One region of the Elongatibacter sediminis genome, then DNA from elsewhere that is predicted to be linked to it. Evidence: predicted binding sites of a transcription regulator. Region 1 holds the regulator's gene; each other region holds the start of a gene.
The links. Region 1 encodes FNR, which switches genes on or off when oxygen is low (the NO sensors DNR and NnrR bind a similar motif). Its sites were predicted from a motif close to TTGATNTANATCAA; they were not measured.
Positions count from the first base shown of each region.

Region 1 (4,983 bases):
CCCAGGGCACGGGCCATTCGGTAATCGAGACTTCGACCGAGGCGAGGCCGGCCATCGGCTGCGCCAGCATGATCGTGGCGCACATCAAGGTCAGAGGCTTGCTGAACATAGGTCCTCCGTGCTGTGTGAGTCAGCGGCAGTATCGCTGACCAGACAGTATAATCGCAGCCTTTTCCGGGTGCTGTCGAGCCAATGAACATCACAGAGAATTCCGTAGTGCGTTTCCATTACACCCTGACCGATGCCGCAGGAAGTGAACTGGAGTCATCGCGCGAAGGCGAACCCATGTCGTATCTGCATGGTGCCGGCAACATCATTCCCGGGCTCGAAAAAGCCCTCGAGGGACGCGGTGCCGGCGACACATTCCAGGTCACCATCGAACCGGCTGAAGCCTATGGCGAGAAGGCGGAACCCAACATTCAACGGGTCTCGGCCAAGCATTTCCGCGATCCGCGCAAACTCAAACCGGGGCAGGTCATCGGCCTGCAGACCCGGGAAGGTCCGGTGCAGGTGACAGTGGTCAAGGTCGGGCGATTCAACGTGGACGTCGATGCCAGCCACCCACTGGCCGGCCAGACCCTCACCTTCGACATCGAGATCGTCGAAGTCCGGGAATCAAGCACGGAAGAACAGGCGCACGGCCACGTTCACGGGCCGGGCGGGGTGCAGCACTGATATCGGGGTTGGGTCCGCGACCTGCGGCGCGTGGGTCGCGCCGAAGCTTGTTTCGTTTACGCGGCCTGCTGGCGGGCAACCTCGCGCAGGGCATCGAGATCGCGAATCCGAACCTGCTTGCGGTCCACCTTCAGCAGGCCTGATTTCTGCAACCGCGCCAGCACCCGGCTGACGGTCTCGGTGGCCAGTCGCAGAAAGCTTGCGATATCCCGCCGCGACATCGCGAGAATGAACTCGTGTTCCGAGTAGCCACGCCGGCTGAAACGGTCGGACAGAGAGAGCAGGAACATCGCGATCCGCTCATCGGCGCTCAAATCGCCGGCAATGGTCTCCAGTTCGCTGATGCGCGCGCTCATGATGCGGAAGAGTTCCGCCTGCAGTTCCGGCATGCTCCGTGCCATTTGGGTCACGGACTCGAAGGACAGCGTGCAGACCGCGCTGGTGTCGAGTGCGACCACGCTGGCGGTATGGCGGCAGGAATGGATGGCATCGAGACCGATGATCTCACCGGGCAGGTGGAAGCCCAGTACCTGTTCCTGGCCCTCCGCGTCGACGACGTAACTCTTGAAACAGCCGGTGCGCACCGACGCGACGGAGCGAAACTCGTCGCCGGCCCGGAACAGGTGTTCGCCGGCCCGTAGCGGCCGTGACCGGTTGACAATTTTCTCGAAGCGCTGGACTTCATCCGGGTCCAGCCCACGGGGGAGACACAGTTCACCGAGGGAGCAGCGGCTGCACGCCACCTGGCTGCGGCTGGCGTCGCGCCGGAATTCACGGATGTTGATGTTCGCTGCCGAGCATTCCATGACTACTCTCCTAATTCATGCCTCATATGGGAATGTTACGACTGCGCTGGCGTGCTCCGCATGCGTAAAACTACGTAGTCCTCTGGAAAAAACGTATTTTCAAGGCCAGGGGCGTTCCGTTCGCGGTGCACTCCGTTGGGTGGTGGTGTTCAGATCACGCGGGAAAACCGGGGTGCGGACTGGCTGGCCGTCAGGTGGGCATCGAAGACCATCGCGATCGCGCGCAGCAGCAGTCGGCCCGCGGGCGTCACCGTGAACCGATCCTCTTCGATGTTGATGAGTCCGTCTTTCTCGAGGGGGCGAAGGTTTTCGATCTCGGCGGCGAAGTAATCGTCAAAAGCCATGTCGAAGCGGTTTTCGAACCAGTCGTACTCGACCATGCCGCGGCACATGATGGCCTCGATGATCCCGCGTCTCAGGCGGTCTTCGGCGTTCAGTGTATAACCACGCCAGATCGGAAAATCGCCGTTGTCGACGGCATCGGCCCAACGTGGAATCTCCTTGATGTTCTGGGCGTAGCAATCACCCACCTTGCCGATCGCGCTGACGCCAAGGCCGATGAGGTCGCAGTCACCGCGCGTGGAATAACCCTGGAAATTGCGCTGCAGGCTGCCGTTCGTCAGGGCGACCGCGAGTTCGTCCTCAGGCAGGGCGAAGTGGTCCATACCGATGTAGACGTAGCCGGCCGCGGTGAGGTGCTCGACAGCCAGTTCCATCAGTTCCAGCTTGGTTTCCGGCGTTGGCAGGTCGGAGTCACGAATCAGCCGTTGTGCACGAAACGCATTGGGCATGTGGGCATAGCTGTACACCGCCAGGCGGTCGGGGCGGGCTGCGGCCACGGCCTCGAGAGTGCGAGTGAACCGTTCGGGAGTTTGCAGCGGTAGGCCGTAGATCAAATCCATCGACACGGAACCGATGCCCGCCCTCCGAGCCTGATCAACCAGACCCAGGGTATGCTCCGTATCCTGAACCCGGTTCACGGCCTGCTGAACCTCCGGGTCGATGTCCTGCACGCCCACACTGACCCGGTTGAATCCGGTATCGGCCAGAAACGCGAGGCGGCCGGCATCCACGGTGCGCGGGTCCAGCTCGATGGAAAATTCCCGGTCATCCGACTTGTCGAAGCTGAACGATTGCCGCAGACGGGCCATCAATTGTTCGATCTGGATGTCTTCGAAGAAGGTCGGCGTACCACCCCCGAAGTGCAACTGCCTCACCGGGCGGTCACGATCGAACAGCCGGCCCTGCATTTCGATCTCTTTTGTCAGGCTTTCGAGGTAGCGCTCGCCGTGTTCGGCATGGCGGGTGATCTTCTTGGTGCAGGCGCAGTAGTAACACAGCGACCGGCAGAAAGGCAGGTGCACGTAAAGGGACAGCGGCGCCGGAATCAATTCGTCATTGCTCATCGCGACGAAGCGGCGGTAGGCCTCGGCGTCGAAACCTTCGTGAAAACGGGGCGCGGTCGGGTAGGACGTGTAGCGAGGGCCGGCGATGTCGTACCGTCTTATCAGCGCCCGGTCAAAATGAACCGGATGAGTCATGGTCTGGGCCTGCGGCATCTCAGTGAAGTGCTGAAGGTGACGATACCTCAAGCGGACGGGCCTGATGTTGATGCCTGTCAACTGGGGGCAGTTCGCGTGCAGCCCGAGTGCCGCGGAATTTCGGGCATTCAGCCGCCGCGGTAGATGCAACCGGCGTTGCAGGTCTCCTGCACGATGATTTGGGTCAGACCGGGCAATTCCGGCTGAAGGCGCTGCCAGATCCAGCGGGCGAGGTTCTCGCTGGTGGGGTTTTCCAGGCCTTCGATGTCGTTGAGGTAGTGGTGATCCAGTCGGTCGAAAAGCGGCTGGAAGGCGCGCCGCAGGTCGGCGAAATCCATCACCCAGCCCTCGGGCTCGTTCACTTCACCGCTGACGTGTACTTCGATGCGGAAGGAATGTCCGTGTACACGGGCACACTTGTGCCCTTCGGGCACGTTGGGCAAGCGGTGTGCTGCTTCGATCTGGAATACGCGAAAGACGTCCACGGGCGGATTGTGCCGCCGTGGGCTGAGATTGGCAATGATCAGCGTCCGCTGCGGAAACCGACCTTTTCGTGCGAGCCGTCACAAAACGGCTTGTTGGTGGACTGTCCGCAACGGCACAGGGCGCCACGCTGCTTCACGCACTCCTGGCCGAGATTGTTGTGCAGGCGCAGCCGACCGCGAAACGTCAAGGGTCCGTCCTTGATGGCCGACAGGGTGATCTTGCACGGGCGTTCGGAGTGCACCGCGTCGGAAGCCTCCTGAATTCGGCCCGAATGCAGGAATTCGCGTTCGAGGTGCTGACCGTCGCATACCGGTTTTCCCCGGGATGCCCCGCAGCGGCACAGATTCAGGTGGTTGGCGTAACTGACGTTACCGTTCTCGTCCACCAGGGTGATGTTGCCGGTCAGATGGAGCGGCCCGGCGCTGCTGACCAGCGCTTCGTTCGGGATTTCCAGCAGACGGGGCTGACTCTTGGTTTTCTGACGTTTCCGGAACCATCGGTCCAGGGCCTTGGCGGATGTCGTGAGGTCTTCTCCCGGCAAGGCTTCGTGAGCCCGGGCGGAATCGTCCATGTAGGCAATGAAACTGCCGTCGGAATTCTTGGCGACAGATCCCGGTGTCGAAGTTTCCCGATCGGGTGACAGGGTCGGTTTGGCGACAGCCTTTGAGGGGTCTTCCATGTTCGTGTTTCTCCAGGAAATCCTTTTCCCTCTTATACTGTAGCACCGAAATTACCGCCCTGCGAGATAAAATAATGGCCCGAACTTCGGTGAAGTCCTTGTTGCTGCTCATATTATCTGTCCCGGCACTGGTTCTGGCCGCTCCGGAAGCGGCTCCTGACCGGACCCGCGGCGATGGTCCCTTCGAGCGCCTGGTGTTGCGCGGCGTGACAATCATCAACGGCGAAGGCGCCCCGCCCATTGGCCCGGCGGACATCGTCATCGAAGAAAACCGGATCGTGCAGGTCGAGGTTGTGGGAAACCCCGGTGTGCCCATCGAAGGTGATCGCCGGCCGGAGACCGGCCCCGAAGACCGGGTATTGGAGCTGGACGGCCATTACGCGCTGCCCGGGTTCATCGATATGCACGCGCACTTCGGTGGCGATGCGCAGGGTGTTCCGGCGGAGTATTCGGCCAAGCTGTGGCTGGCGCACGGCATCACCACGATACGCGAGCCCGGTAGCGGCAATGGCCTGGAATGGGTGCAGGCCCATCAGCGCCGCAGTGAAGCGAATGCGATTGCCGCGCCGCGCATCGTTCCCTACGTGGTGTTCGGTCAGGGTGCGGACGGGCCGTTTCTGAGCCCCGGCGAAGCACGCGAGTGGGTGCGCGATATCGCCGACCAGGGCGCCAGCGGCATCAAGTTTTTCGGTGCGCCGCCGGACATCATGCGCGCGGCGCTGGAAGAGGCGGCCGAACAAGGCCTGGGTACTGCCATGCACCACGCGCAGATGGATGTGGCGCGTTGGAACGTACT
Region 1 is NZ_JAZHOG010000006.1:260,434-265,416, forward strand. Features, by position in the region: gene V3330_RS10945 (Vgb family protein) at 1-109, opposite strand, end outside; gene V3330_RS10950 (FKBP-type peptidyl-prolyl cis-trans isomerase) at 193-675, shown strand; gene fnr (fumarate/nitrate reduction transcriptional regulator Fnr) at 732-1,481, opposite strand; gene hemN (oxygen-independent coproporphyrinogen III oxidase) at 1,631-3,022, opposite strand; gene queD (6-carboxytetrahydropterin synthase QueD) at 3,151-3,507, opposite strand; gene V3330_RS10970 (CDGSH iron-sulfur domain-containing protein) at 3,546-4,187, opposite strand; gene V3330_RS10975 (amidohydrolase family protein) at 4,277-4,983, shown strand, end outside.

Region 2 (4,983 bases), on a different contig from region 1:
CTTTCGGCGTACACTTTTTTTCCATGGCGGGAATTCCGGTATCGACTTCACAAGCCGTGGTGGGAGGCGTGGTCGGCGTCGGACTGACCAAGGGCATGCGCTCCATCAGCCTCGGCAGGATCAGGAGCATTGTCACCGGTTGGGTCGTTACCCCCGTCAGCGCCGCGATTTTCGCGGCCATGTTGTACCGCGTTTTACCATGACAGAATCGATTCGGGTGAATCCAAATGGAAATCTTCAAAAAAGAGAAAAGAGTCCGCGAACTGGTAATCAACCACATGTCAGCGGTCCATGACTGTCTGTCGGAGACCAGGGGCATGCTGGAGGACTATGTTGCCGGCGACACTGAAGCGTCAGCGCTGAAGTCTCAGGCAGTCAAGCGCCACGAACAGGAAGCAGACCGCATCAAACGGGAGGCGCGGGCGGTGCTTCACCAGGGCGCATTCCTGCCTCAAATCCGGGCGGACCTGAACCGCCTGGTGGAGATGGTGGACGGCATTGCCGATGCCGGAGATACAACCGCTCGATTCATCGTCGACCAGTCACCGCACATTCCCGGAGAATTCGTGGCTGACCTGCTGGATTTGTTCGGCTCGAGCGTCACCTGTTTTCACGAGCTTCGCATGGCGCTCGAAGACTACGTGATGCCCGAAGGTGACATCGAATCCCTCAAGGAACATGTCATCCGGGTGGGCGTGATCGAATCGGAAATCGATGGAAGGCAGGCTCACCTGACTCGGGGCATTTTTGACTCGGACATCGATTTGGCCCTGAAACTCCACCTGCAACAACTGGTGCTGCTGGTGGCGAGAATTTCCGACATATCCGAAGACGTGTCCGATGAACTGGAGTCCGTTGTCATGGGTTCGGTGGTCTGACCGCAGATCGAACTGCGGATTACCGGGCCCGGCATTCCCCGATCATTCCGACTTCCTGTACGGCCAGGCATCCAGGTGAATGTCTTCTCTCAAAACCTGGGCGGGCGAGCCGACGATCAGGGGATCCGCTCCAACCACCACGTCGTGATACTTGTCGGTGTAGTTCAGGCTGCCCAGGAAGTGCTGCATGCAATTCAGCCTGGCGCGCTTTTTGTCGTCCGACTTCACAATCGTCCAGGGACAGGCCGCCGTGTCGGTGTAGAAGAACATCGCCTCCTTGGCCTGGGTATATTCCGGCCACAAGTGGATGGAGGCCTCGTCGACCGGGCTCATTTTCCATTGCTTGAGCGGATCGCGTTTGCGCGCCATGAATCGTTTCTGTTGTTCCTTTCGGGTGACTGAAAACCAGTACTTGATCAGGATCGTGTCCGAGTTGACCAGCATGCGTTCGAATTCCGGGCACTGACGCATGAATTCCAGGTATTCGTGCGAGTCACAAAAACCCATGACACGCTCGACGCCTGCCCGGTTGTACCAGGACCGGTCCAGAAAAAGAATCTCGCCACGAGTTGGCAGATGCTGAATATAGCGCTGGAAATACCATTGGCCCCTTTCGCGTTCCGTGGGCTTTTCCAGGGCCACCACCTTGGCGGCGCGAGGATTGAGGTGCTCCATGAACCGCTTGATCGTGCCGCCCTTGCCGGCCGCGTCCCTGCCTTCGAAGATCACCACGATTTTCTGGCCGGTCTTCTTGACCCAACTCTGCACCTTCAGCAACTCGGTTTGCAGCCTGGTCTTTTCCTCTTCGTAAACCGAACGTTCGATTCGATCGAGGTAAGGATATTTGCCTTCCCTGAACAGCCGCCCGATCGCGCTGGGATTGCGGCGTATCTTGCGCGAAATGCTGGGTATGTATTCACCGCCCAGATAATGATCGAAACCGTCATTGGCTCCCGGAGCATCCGGCGACACGGGCGCATCGGCCTCGCACATTTCCTCCGCCACCTTGCCGGGCGCGCCTTCTTCCGAGATGGTACGTTCCGTTTTCTGCACGTCGTTCGCCCGTCCGTTTTATTGCAAATCAATATTTCAGTATATCAATTAAAATCTGGCAACATATTGATCCAGAACAACTTCTTGCCACGCAAAACTCTGGCTGGCAAAGGGAAGATTCGCGGGCTGAGTCGCCACGGATGTCATTGCCCCGAGAAGCCGCGGACAATGGCGAGGGAACCGAGTAATGCGAACATCGCCACCGCTGCCAGCCCTTCAGTGTCCGGTCACGATCGAGTCGATCCTATCCATCACCGCCGGCGTGAACGCCGAAGTGAACTCCAGCGCTTTCATATTCTCGCGCACCTGCTCGACCCGGCTGGCGCCGGTAATGACACTGCTGACGTAGGGATTCTGCAGGCACCATGCGAGTGCAAATTGGGACAGGGTGGCTCCCATCTCCTCAGCCACCGGTCGCAGCGCCTCGACACGGGCAAGTTTCTCCGCATCGGTGAGCCGGTCCTGAAGCCAGTCGTAGCCTGACAGGGAACCACGGCTGCCCGCGGGGATGCCATCACGGTACTTACCGGTCAATAGACCCGAGGCGAGCGGACTCCAGGTTGTCGATCCAAAGCCGTATTCGCCGTATACGCGCTCATACTCCGGGGCAAAACGATGACGTTCGAACAGGTTGTACACCGGTTGCTCAACGATGGGCCTGTGGAGGTGATGTCGATCCGCAATTTCGAGTGCGGCGACGATCTCCGCGGCATCCCATTCGGATGTGCCCCAGTACATTGCCTTGCCCCGCTCGATAATGCTGTGCATGGCCCGCACGGTTTCCTCAATGGGCGTCGCCGGATCCGACCGATGGCAGTACAGGATATCCACGTAGTCCAGGTCCAGGCGTTCAAGCGAACCGTCGATGCCCTCCATCAGGTATTTTCTGTTCAACGTGTTCTTTTCGTTGGGTCCTTCCTCAATACCCCAGTAAAGCTTGGTCGACACCAGATAACTGCCCCGGCGCCAGTCCAATTTTTTCAACGCCCGGCCCATAATCTCTTCCGACTTCCCGCCGGCGTACACTTCCGCGTTGTCGAAAAAGTTGACGCCGGCGTCGTAGGCGGCCGCCATCATTGTCGTGGCGTCCTCGACACCGGACTGTGTGTGAAAAGTCACCCAGGACCCAAAAGACAGTTCACTGACTTGGATTCCGGCGCTACCGACGTGGCGATACCTCATGGTCCCTCCGGGGATTTGAAAGACTACGTCTACCGAGGCTAACAGACGGTCCTCCCGTTTACACCAGCCAGCGGCACGGAGGTCATGCGTTTCAGCACCGCCGAATCCGAACCCGGGTTTATCGGTACGCGACCACTGGCAACACCAGCTTGAGTGCTTTTCCAAGTCTTGGGCAAAGGTCTGGTAAGGTATCCGGCGCGCAGGCTGTTCAGCCCCCCAGGGGCAGAACCCGAACCATTGAAAACAAGGACCGAAAACGTGCACCCGAACCCCAAGAGCATTGCCCTGGCCCTGCTGCTGTCCAGCGTGTCCGGCGCAGCCGCCGCCGATGCGGACCGGAATTCCGAGCACGCCCGCAAGGCTCTGGACATTTACCGCACCATCGTCGAAATCGACACTTCGAAGCGCACAGGAAACACGCCCAGAGTGGCGCATTTCCTGGCCGATGAACTGAAGGCCGCCGGCTTTCCGGAACGCGACGTGGAGGTCATTCGTCTCGACGACCTCGCCGCACTGGTTGTCCGCTACCGCGGCGACGGCTCATCGGGGGAAAAACCGATCCTGTTTCTCGGACACATGGACGTGGTGGAAGCCTATGCCGAGGACTGGGAACGCCCGCCGTTCGAGCTGACTTCAGACGACACCTTTTTCTACGGGCGCGGCACCATCGACAACAAGTTCGGTGTCGCGCAACTGACCTCGACCTTCATCCGGCTTAAAAAAGAGGGTTTCGTGCCGAACCGCGACCTGTTCCTGGCCTTTTCGGGTGACGAGGAAAGTGGAATGCGCACCACCCGTTTACTCGCCTACGACCGTCCGGACCTGGCGACCGCCGAATACGCCCTGAATTCCGATGCCGGCGGCGGCGCTCTGGACGAACACGGCCAGGCCATCACCTACAACATCCAGTCGGCGGAGAAGACCTACGCCACCTGGGAAATCACCGCCTACAACCCGGGCGGTCACAGCTCGCGCCCGCGAGCCGACAATGCCATCTACGACCTGGCCGATGCGATCAGGAAAATCCAGGCTTTCCGCTTTCCGGTGCGCTACAGCGACATGACACGGCGCTACTTCCAAATCGCCGGCGAGCAGAAAGGCGGGGAACTCGGAGCGGCCATGCTGGCTTTCGCCGCCGACCCCGAGGACCCGGACGCGGCCGAACGCCTGTCCCGCGAGCCGGCGTACGTGGGCACCACGCGCACCACCTGCGTGGTGACCATGTTGCGGGCCGGCCATGCTGAAAACGCCCTGCCCCAATCAGCGACCGCCACGGTCAACTGCCGTATTTTTCCGGGCGTTCCGGTCGCCGAGGTGGAACAGACCCTGCGGCGGGTAGTCGGCAACGACGCCATCGCTTTCAAATCGATTTATGAACCGACTGAAAGCCCGGTCTCCGAACCGCGCGAGGATGTTCTGGACGCGGTGGCGACAGCGCTCGAAGCCCGTTATCCCGATGTTCCGCTGGTGCCGTACATGGAATCCGGCGGTACCGACGGTATGCATTACCGCAATGCCGGCATCCCCACCTGGGCCATCAGCGGCGCCTTCATGAACCCCAACGACATGTATGCGCACGGCTTGAACGAGCGCGCCCCCATCAAGGCGTTTTACGGCGCGCTGGACCACTGGAGCATCATCATCCGTGAACTGGCCGGCCCATAACGGGCCGGGCGCAAGCCCGTTGCCTGGCGATTGAAGCAAAGCCTGCGACCGGGCGTGGATGACGACGAAGGCCGGCGGTACGGCCTGGGTTGTGGGAATGAAGTTTCAATTCAGGAACCCCGTGCAAACAGGTAACCGACGATCATTCCGGCCATCATGCCCACGGGTGCGCCGATCAGGGGTCCCAGCAGCAATTCGAGGCCGT
Region 2 is NZ_JAZHOG010000001.1:463,001-467,983, forward strand. Features, by position in the region: gene V3330_RS01795 (inorganic phosphate transporter) at 1-203, shown strand, start outside; gene V3330_RS01800 (DUF47 domain-containing protein) at 228-878, shown strand; gene ppk2 (polyphosphate kinase 2) at 921-1,931, opposite strand; gene V3330_RS01810 (potassium channel beta subunit family protein) at 2,148-3,113, opposite strand; gene V3330_RS01815 (M20/M25/M40 family metallo-hydrolase) at 3,372-4,778, shown strand; gene V3330_RS01820 (hypothetical protein) at 4,889-4,983, opposite strand, start outside.
Region 2: ppk2 (polyphosphate kinase 2) is a predicted target of FNR. The motif match lies at 1,998-2,011, and genes of this name have one in related genera.

Region 3 (4,983 bases), on a different contig from region 1:
GCTGTTGCTGTCGCCGGCGACGGACCTGACCAGCATGGGCCGCTCGGTGGTCGATAACGAGCGGTCGGATGTGATGTTCGGCATTGCGGCGTTGATGTTGATGCGGCACTGGTATCTGGGTGAACACAACCCCACCGACCCGCGCGCCAGCCCCTACTGGGGGGATTTCACCGGCTTTCCGCCGCTCCTGTTTCAGGTCAGCGGTTCCGAAATGCTGCTGGACAGCAGCCGCCTGGCTTCGGCGAAAGCGCGGCGGCAGGGCGTGACCACGCAATTGAGCGTGTGGCCGGGAATGCCGCACGATTTCACCCTGTTCGGGTTTCTGCCGGAGGCGCGCGCGGGCATTCGTGAACAGATCCGGTTTATCCGGGAGCACCTGCCGGACGGGACCTAGCGCCCGGCGCGGCGCTTGTCCAGCGCCTGGCCGCGGAAACTCAGGCCAGCAGCGGGGCGATGAAACCCCAGACCGACTTGGTGCGCGCGACGCTCGCCATCCACGCGAACACCAGCACCGCCAGGGTGAACGCGGCCATGCTCAGATGGCTGCGCGGTGCCGCACGCATGGCCACCGCGCCGATCAGAATATAGGCGATCAGGCCCGCGATCTTGGCCGTGAGCCAGGAGTGGGTCAGCGGGTACTGGGCAATTCGAATGGCCAGCAGAATGCCGGCGGCCAGCAGTCCCGTGTCGATGATGTGCGGCAGAATCCGGGTCACACGCGCTTCGTACCAGGCATGACCGATGCGTTTCCAGGTCCAGCGGAGTGTGAAGCCGGCAATGCTGGTGAGCGCGAGCGCGACATGGAGCAGTTTCAGCTCGGGGTAGGTCATGGATGAGGAGGTTGACGGTGGGCGAATAAATCAGGCGGCTTCGATGTTCAGTCCGAGCAAATCGGAGAGTTGGTTCCGCGGTCGCAACAGGTCGGTCAGGGTATGCTGCTCGAGCACGCCGATATAGGCAGCCAAGGCCTGTTTCAAAACCCCGCGCAGCCGGCACACGGGTTGAATGACGCACTGGCCATCTTCACAGAAGCATTCTACCAGATTGAGGTCCTCTTCCATGTCCCGGATCACGTCGGCCAGGCTGATTTCACCCGGCGGGCGCGACAGGGTGATACCACCCCCGGGACCGCGCCGCGCGTCGAGATAGCCTTGCCGGGTCAGGTTGCTGACCACCTTCATCAGGTGATTGCGAGAGATGCCGTACGCATCGGAAATTTCCCGGATGGTGACCCGCCGACCATTCTCCAGCCCCAGGTAGATGAGGACGCGCAGCGAGTAATCAGTGAAGCGGGTCAGTTTCATGAAATGGAAATTGATGCATGAACACTGGATTAAAATAGCAAGCCGGCCACCTGGAGCCCTTGATGCAGGTCAACCGCGCGCACTCGGCGCTTCTTGCCGGTGCAGGCTCGCGGGTGGGGCGCTTGCCAGCAGTACCGGCACCGGGATTGATCCAGGTCAAAATAGATTATTTCGAATGCATCTATTCTGCTTTTTCTTAATGGTGCGAACCGCATTGGAAAAAAACATGCGCAAGATCAGAAAGCCGGATTTGTGCGCCGCAAAGCAAATTCCCCTCCGTACCCGGGCACCGGCGCGCGGAGCGCACTTGCTCAGGGCATTGATTCTGCCTGTGCTGCTGTTGCCGGGCTTCGCAGTGGCGCAGATGCCAGCCGACGAAGGGCGCCGGCCGGGTGATGATGAGCACGCGCGCGAGCTGGACCCGATCGTCGTGGTCGCCAGCCGTGCGCCGCGGCCGCTGTCCGAAGTGGCGGCGCAGGTCAGCGTGATCGATGCCGCCCGCATCCGATCCGAACTGGCCGAGGGGCTGGACGATCTGCTGCGCTACGAACCGGGTCTGGAGCTGGAAACAGCGGGGTCCCGTTTCGGTGGCACCGGCATCAGTATCCGCGGTATCGGCGGCAATCGGGTGGCCATCGAGCAGGATGGCATACCGGTGCGTGACCGATTCGCGGTCGGCAGTTACTCGGACGGTGGTCGCAACCTCGTCGAGACTGATCGAATCAAGCGCGTGGAAGTTCTGCATGGTCCCGCATCGGTGCTCTATGGCTCCAACGCGCTGGGCGGAGTGGTGTCCATCACCACCTTCGATCCCGATGATGTGCTCGCCCGCGGTGGCGGCAGCACCGCCGGCAGCGTCCGCGGCGCCTACCGCGGCGCGGATGCGAGTTGGGCCGGGTCCGGTGTGGCCGCGCTCGGCTCGGGTCCGCATGCCCTGATGGCCGCCTACACGCGCCGCGAAGGGCATGAAACCGAAGCCGCCGTTCCGCACGGGCAGCCGCTGGATCCGCAGGACTGGGACAGCCAGGACGGCCTGCTGCGCTACACCTACGACACCGCTTCCGGTCATCGGCTGCGGCTCACGGCGGCGGCGCAGGAACGTGACGTGACGACGGACGTGTTTTCGCAACTGGGCTACGGCCGTCGCTTCGGCGGTACCACCGCGCTGCGGGGTGTCGACCACGACGAAAGCAGCCGTCTGGTCGCCGATTTCCTGTTCGCATGGGGCGGTTGGGAGCAGGGGCTGGCGCGAGTCTACGTGACGGATTACGAAACCGACCAGCGTAGCTTCGAGCGCCGGGAGGCGGCACGCGTACCGGTTTCCATCGACCGGCGGTTCGTCTACGGCCAGCAGCACACGGGCATCGACTTCAATCTGTTCCGGTCCTTGTACACCGGCGCGGTTCGTCATCGGGTGGGCCTCGGACTGGAATGGCTGCAGACGGAATCCAGCGAGTTCCGTGATGGTCTGCAGACCGATCTGGCGTCGGGACAGTCCACCACCTTCATTCTCGGCGAGACCATGCCGGTGCGCGATTTTCCCAACTCGCGCAGCCGCGAACTGGGGCTTTATGTGCAAGACGAAATCACCCTGGCGGATGGCCGCTGGGAACTGATTCCGGCCCTGCGCTGGGACCGCTACGAACTGGATCCGCGGCCGGACGCCCTGTGGCGGGCGGATTACCCCGATGCCGTGGTCGTGCGGGTCGACGAAGACCAGCTCACGCCGCGCCTGGGCGTGCTGTTCCACGGGCCCGGCGACTGGACGCTGTACGGTCAGTACACCCGCGGGTTCCGCGCGCCGCCGTTCGAGGACGCCAACATCGGTTTCGATATCGCGCTGTTCGGTTATCGTGCGATTCCCAATCCCGACCTCGAGTCCGAGACCTCGGACGGCTTCGAGTTCGGCGTGCGGCGCGTGACTGCATCGTCCCGATTCAGTGTGGCCCTGTTTCACACCGATTACGACGACTTCATCGAATCGCGGGCGCTGATCGGTCCGGATCCGGTTACCGGCGATCTGATCTTCCAGTCGCGCAATATAGACAGCGCGCGCATTTACGGCATCGACGTGCGTTTCGACCAGGATCTCGGCGCGTGGTGGGCCGGCCTGGACGGGTGGTCGCTGCGATTGGCCGGCTACTGGTCGGAAGGCGAAAACCGGGAGACCGGTGCGCCGCTGAATTCCATCGTGCCACCCCAGGCGGTCGTGGGCCTGGACTGGATTTCCGCGAGCGGCGCCTGGGATGCCGCATTGAGCCTGACGGCAACCGCGTCCAAGGATGGGGGTGATATCGACGCCGCAGATGGACCCCGTTTCGCCACCGATGGCTGGGGCGTGGTCGACCTGACGGCCGGTTGGCGGCCGGGGCGGGGCATGGAGCTGCGGGCCGGGGTGTTCAATCTGGGCGACAAGACATACTGGCGCTGGCTGGACGTCGCCAACCTCGATGCCGCCGATCCGATGATCGCGGCGTTGGCGCGTCCCGGCCGTAATCTGTCCGCGACATTCAGCCTGCGCTTCTGACGGTAGGTTCGCGCCGGAACACGGTGCTTTCGTTGACCTGAATCATGCGTCTGAATCCCATCGTTTTTTAGAATTAAGGCAAGCATAATGAATCTATTTTCCGCAAGCAGGAAAGGGAGTGAACCGATGAAGTCCCGCACCATGCTGTTCCTTATCACCCTGATACCGGCGGCACTGATGATGTCGCTGTCGGCCTGCGGCCAGTCCGAGTCCGGGTCCGATGCCGCTCCGGAGGCCGCAAGGAGTGATCCCGCGGTTGCGGTACACGCAGCCGAGGCCGCCACCGTCACGTTCGAAGAGCGCCTGGAGAACGGACAGAAGTTGTACGCCACGCATTGCGTGGCCTGCCACCAGGCCGAAGGCCAGGGTCTGGCCGGTGCCTTTCCCCCACTGGCCGGTTCGGACTACCTGGCCGAAGGCGGCGCGAAAGTGGCCATCGGGGCGGTGATCAACGGTCTGTCCGGCCCCATCACCGTAAACGGTGTTGAATACAACGCGGTCATGCCGGCGCTGTCCTACCTCAGCGACAGTGACGTGGCGGACATCGTCACCTACGTGATGAATTCCTGGGACAATCCGGGCGGGGAAGTCGCCGCGGCAGAGGTGGCCGCGGTGCGCGGCGGTGAAGCCGTGTCCGGACCCGCGGATCACCCGATTTCCTCCGGCAGCACCGAGCTGGCCTACTCCGGCGCACCGACCGCCATGACCGGCGAAGCGGCGCGCAAGTTCATCGACTCCGAAGGGCCCAACATGACCCAGCAGGAATTCGATGTCGCGACCGAGGTTTACTTCCAGCGTTGCGCTGGCTGCCACGGAGTGCTGCGCAAGGGGGCGACCGGCAAACCACTGACTGTGGACATCACCCGCGAGAAGGGCACGGATTACCTCAAAGCCCTGATCACCTACGGTTCGCCTGCCGGCATGCCCAACTGGGGCACGTCGGGCGATCTGACTGAAGAGCAGGTCGACATCATGGCCCGCTTCCTGCAGCACGAGCCGCCGGAACCGCCGGAATGGGGCATGCAGGAAATGCGTGACAGCTGGGCGCTTCTGGTGCCGCCCGAAGAGCGGCCTGACGCGCCGCAGCATGACCGTGATATCGAGAATTTCTTCGCGGTCACCCTGCGCGATTCCGGCGAGGTCGCGATCATC
Region 3 is NZ_JAZHOG010000011.1:80,147-85,129, reverse strand. Features, by position in the region: gene V3330_RS15760 (alpha/beta hydrolase) at 1-394, shown strand, start outside; gene V3330_RS15755 (SirB2 family protein) at 435-830, opposite strand; gene V3330_RS15750 (RrF2 family transcriptional regulator) at 861-1,304, opposite strand; gene V3330_RS15745 (TonB-dependent hemoglobin/transferrin/lactoferrin family receptor) at 1,612-3,831, shown strand; gene V3330_RS15740 (cytochrome D1 domain-containing protein) at 3,958-4,983, shown strand, end outside.
Region 3: V3330_RS15750 (RrF2 family transcriptional regulator) is a predicted target of FNR. The motif match lies at 1,451-1,464, and genes of this name have one in related genera.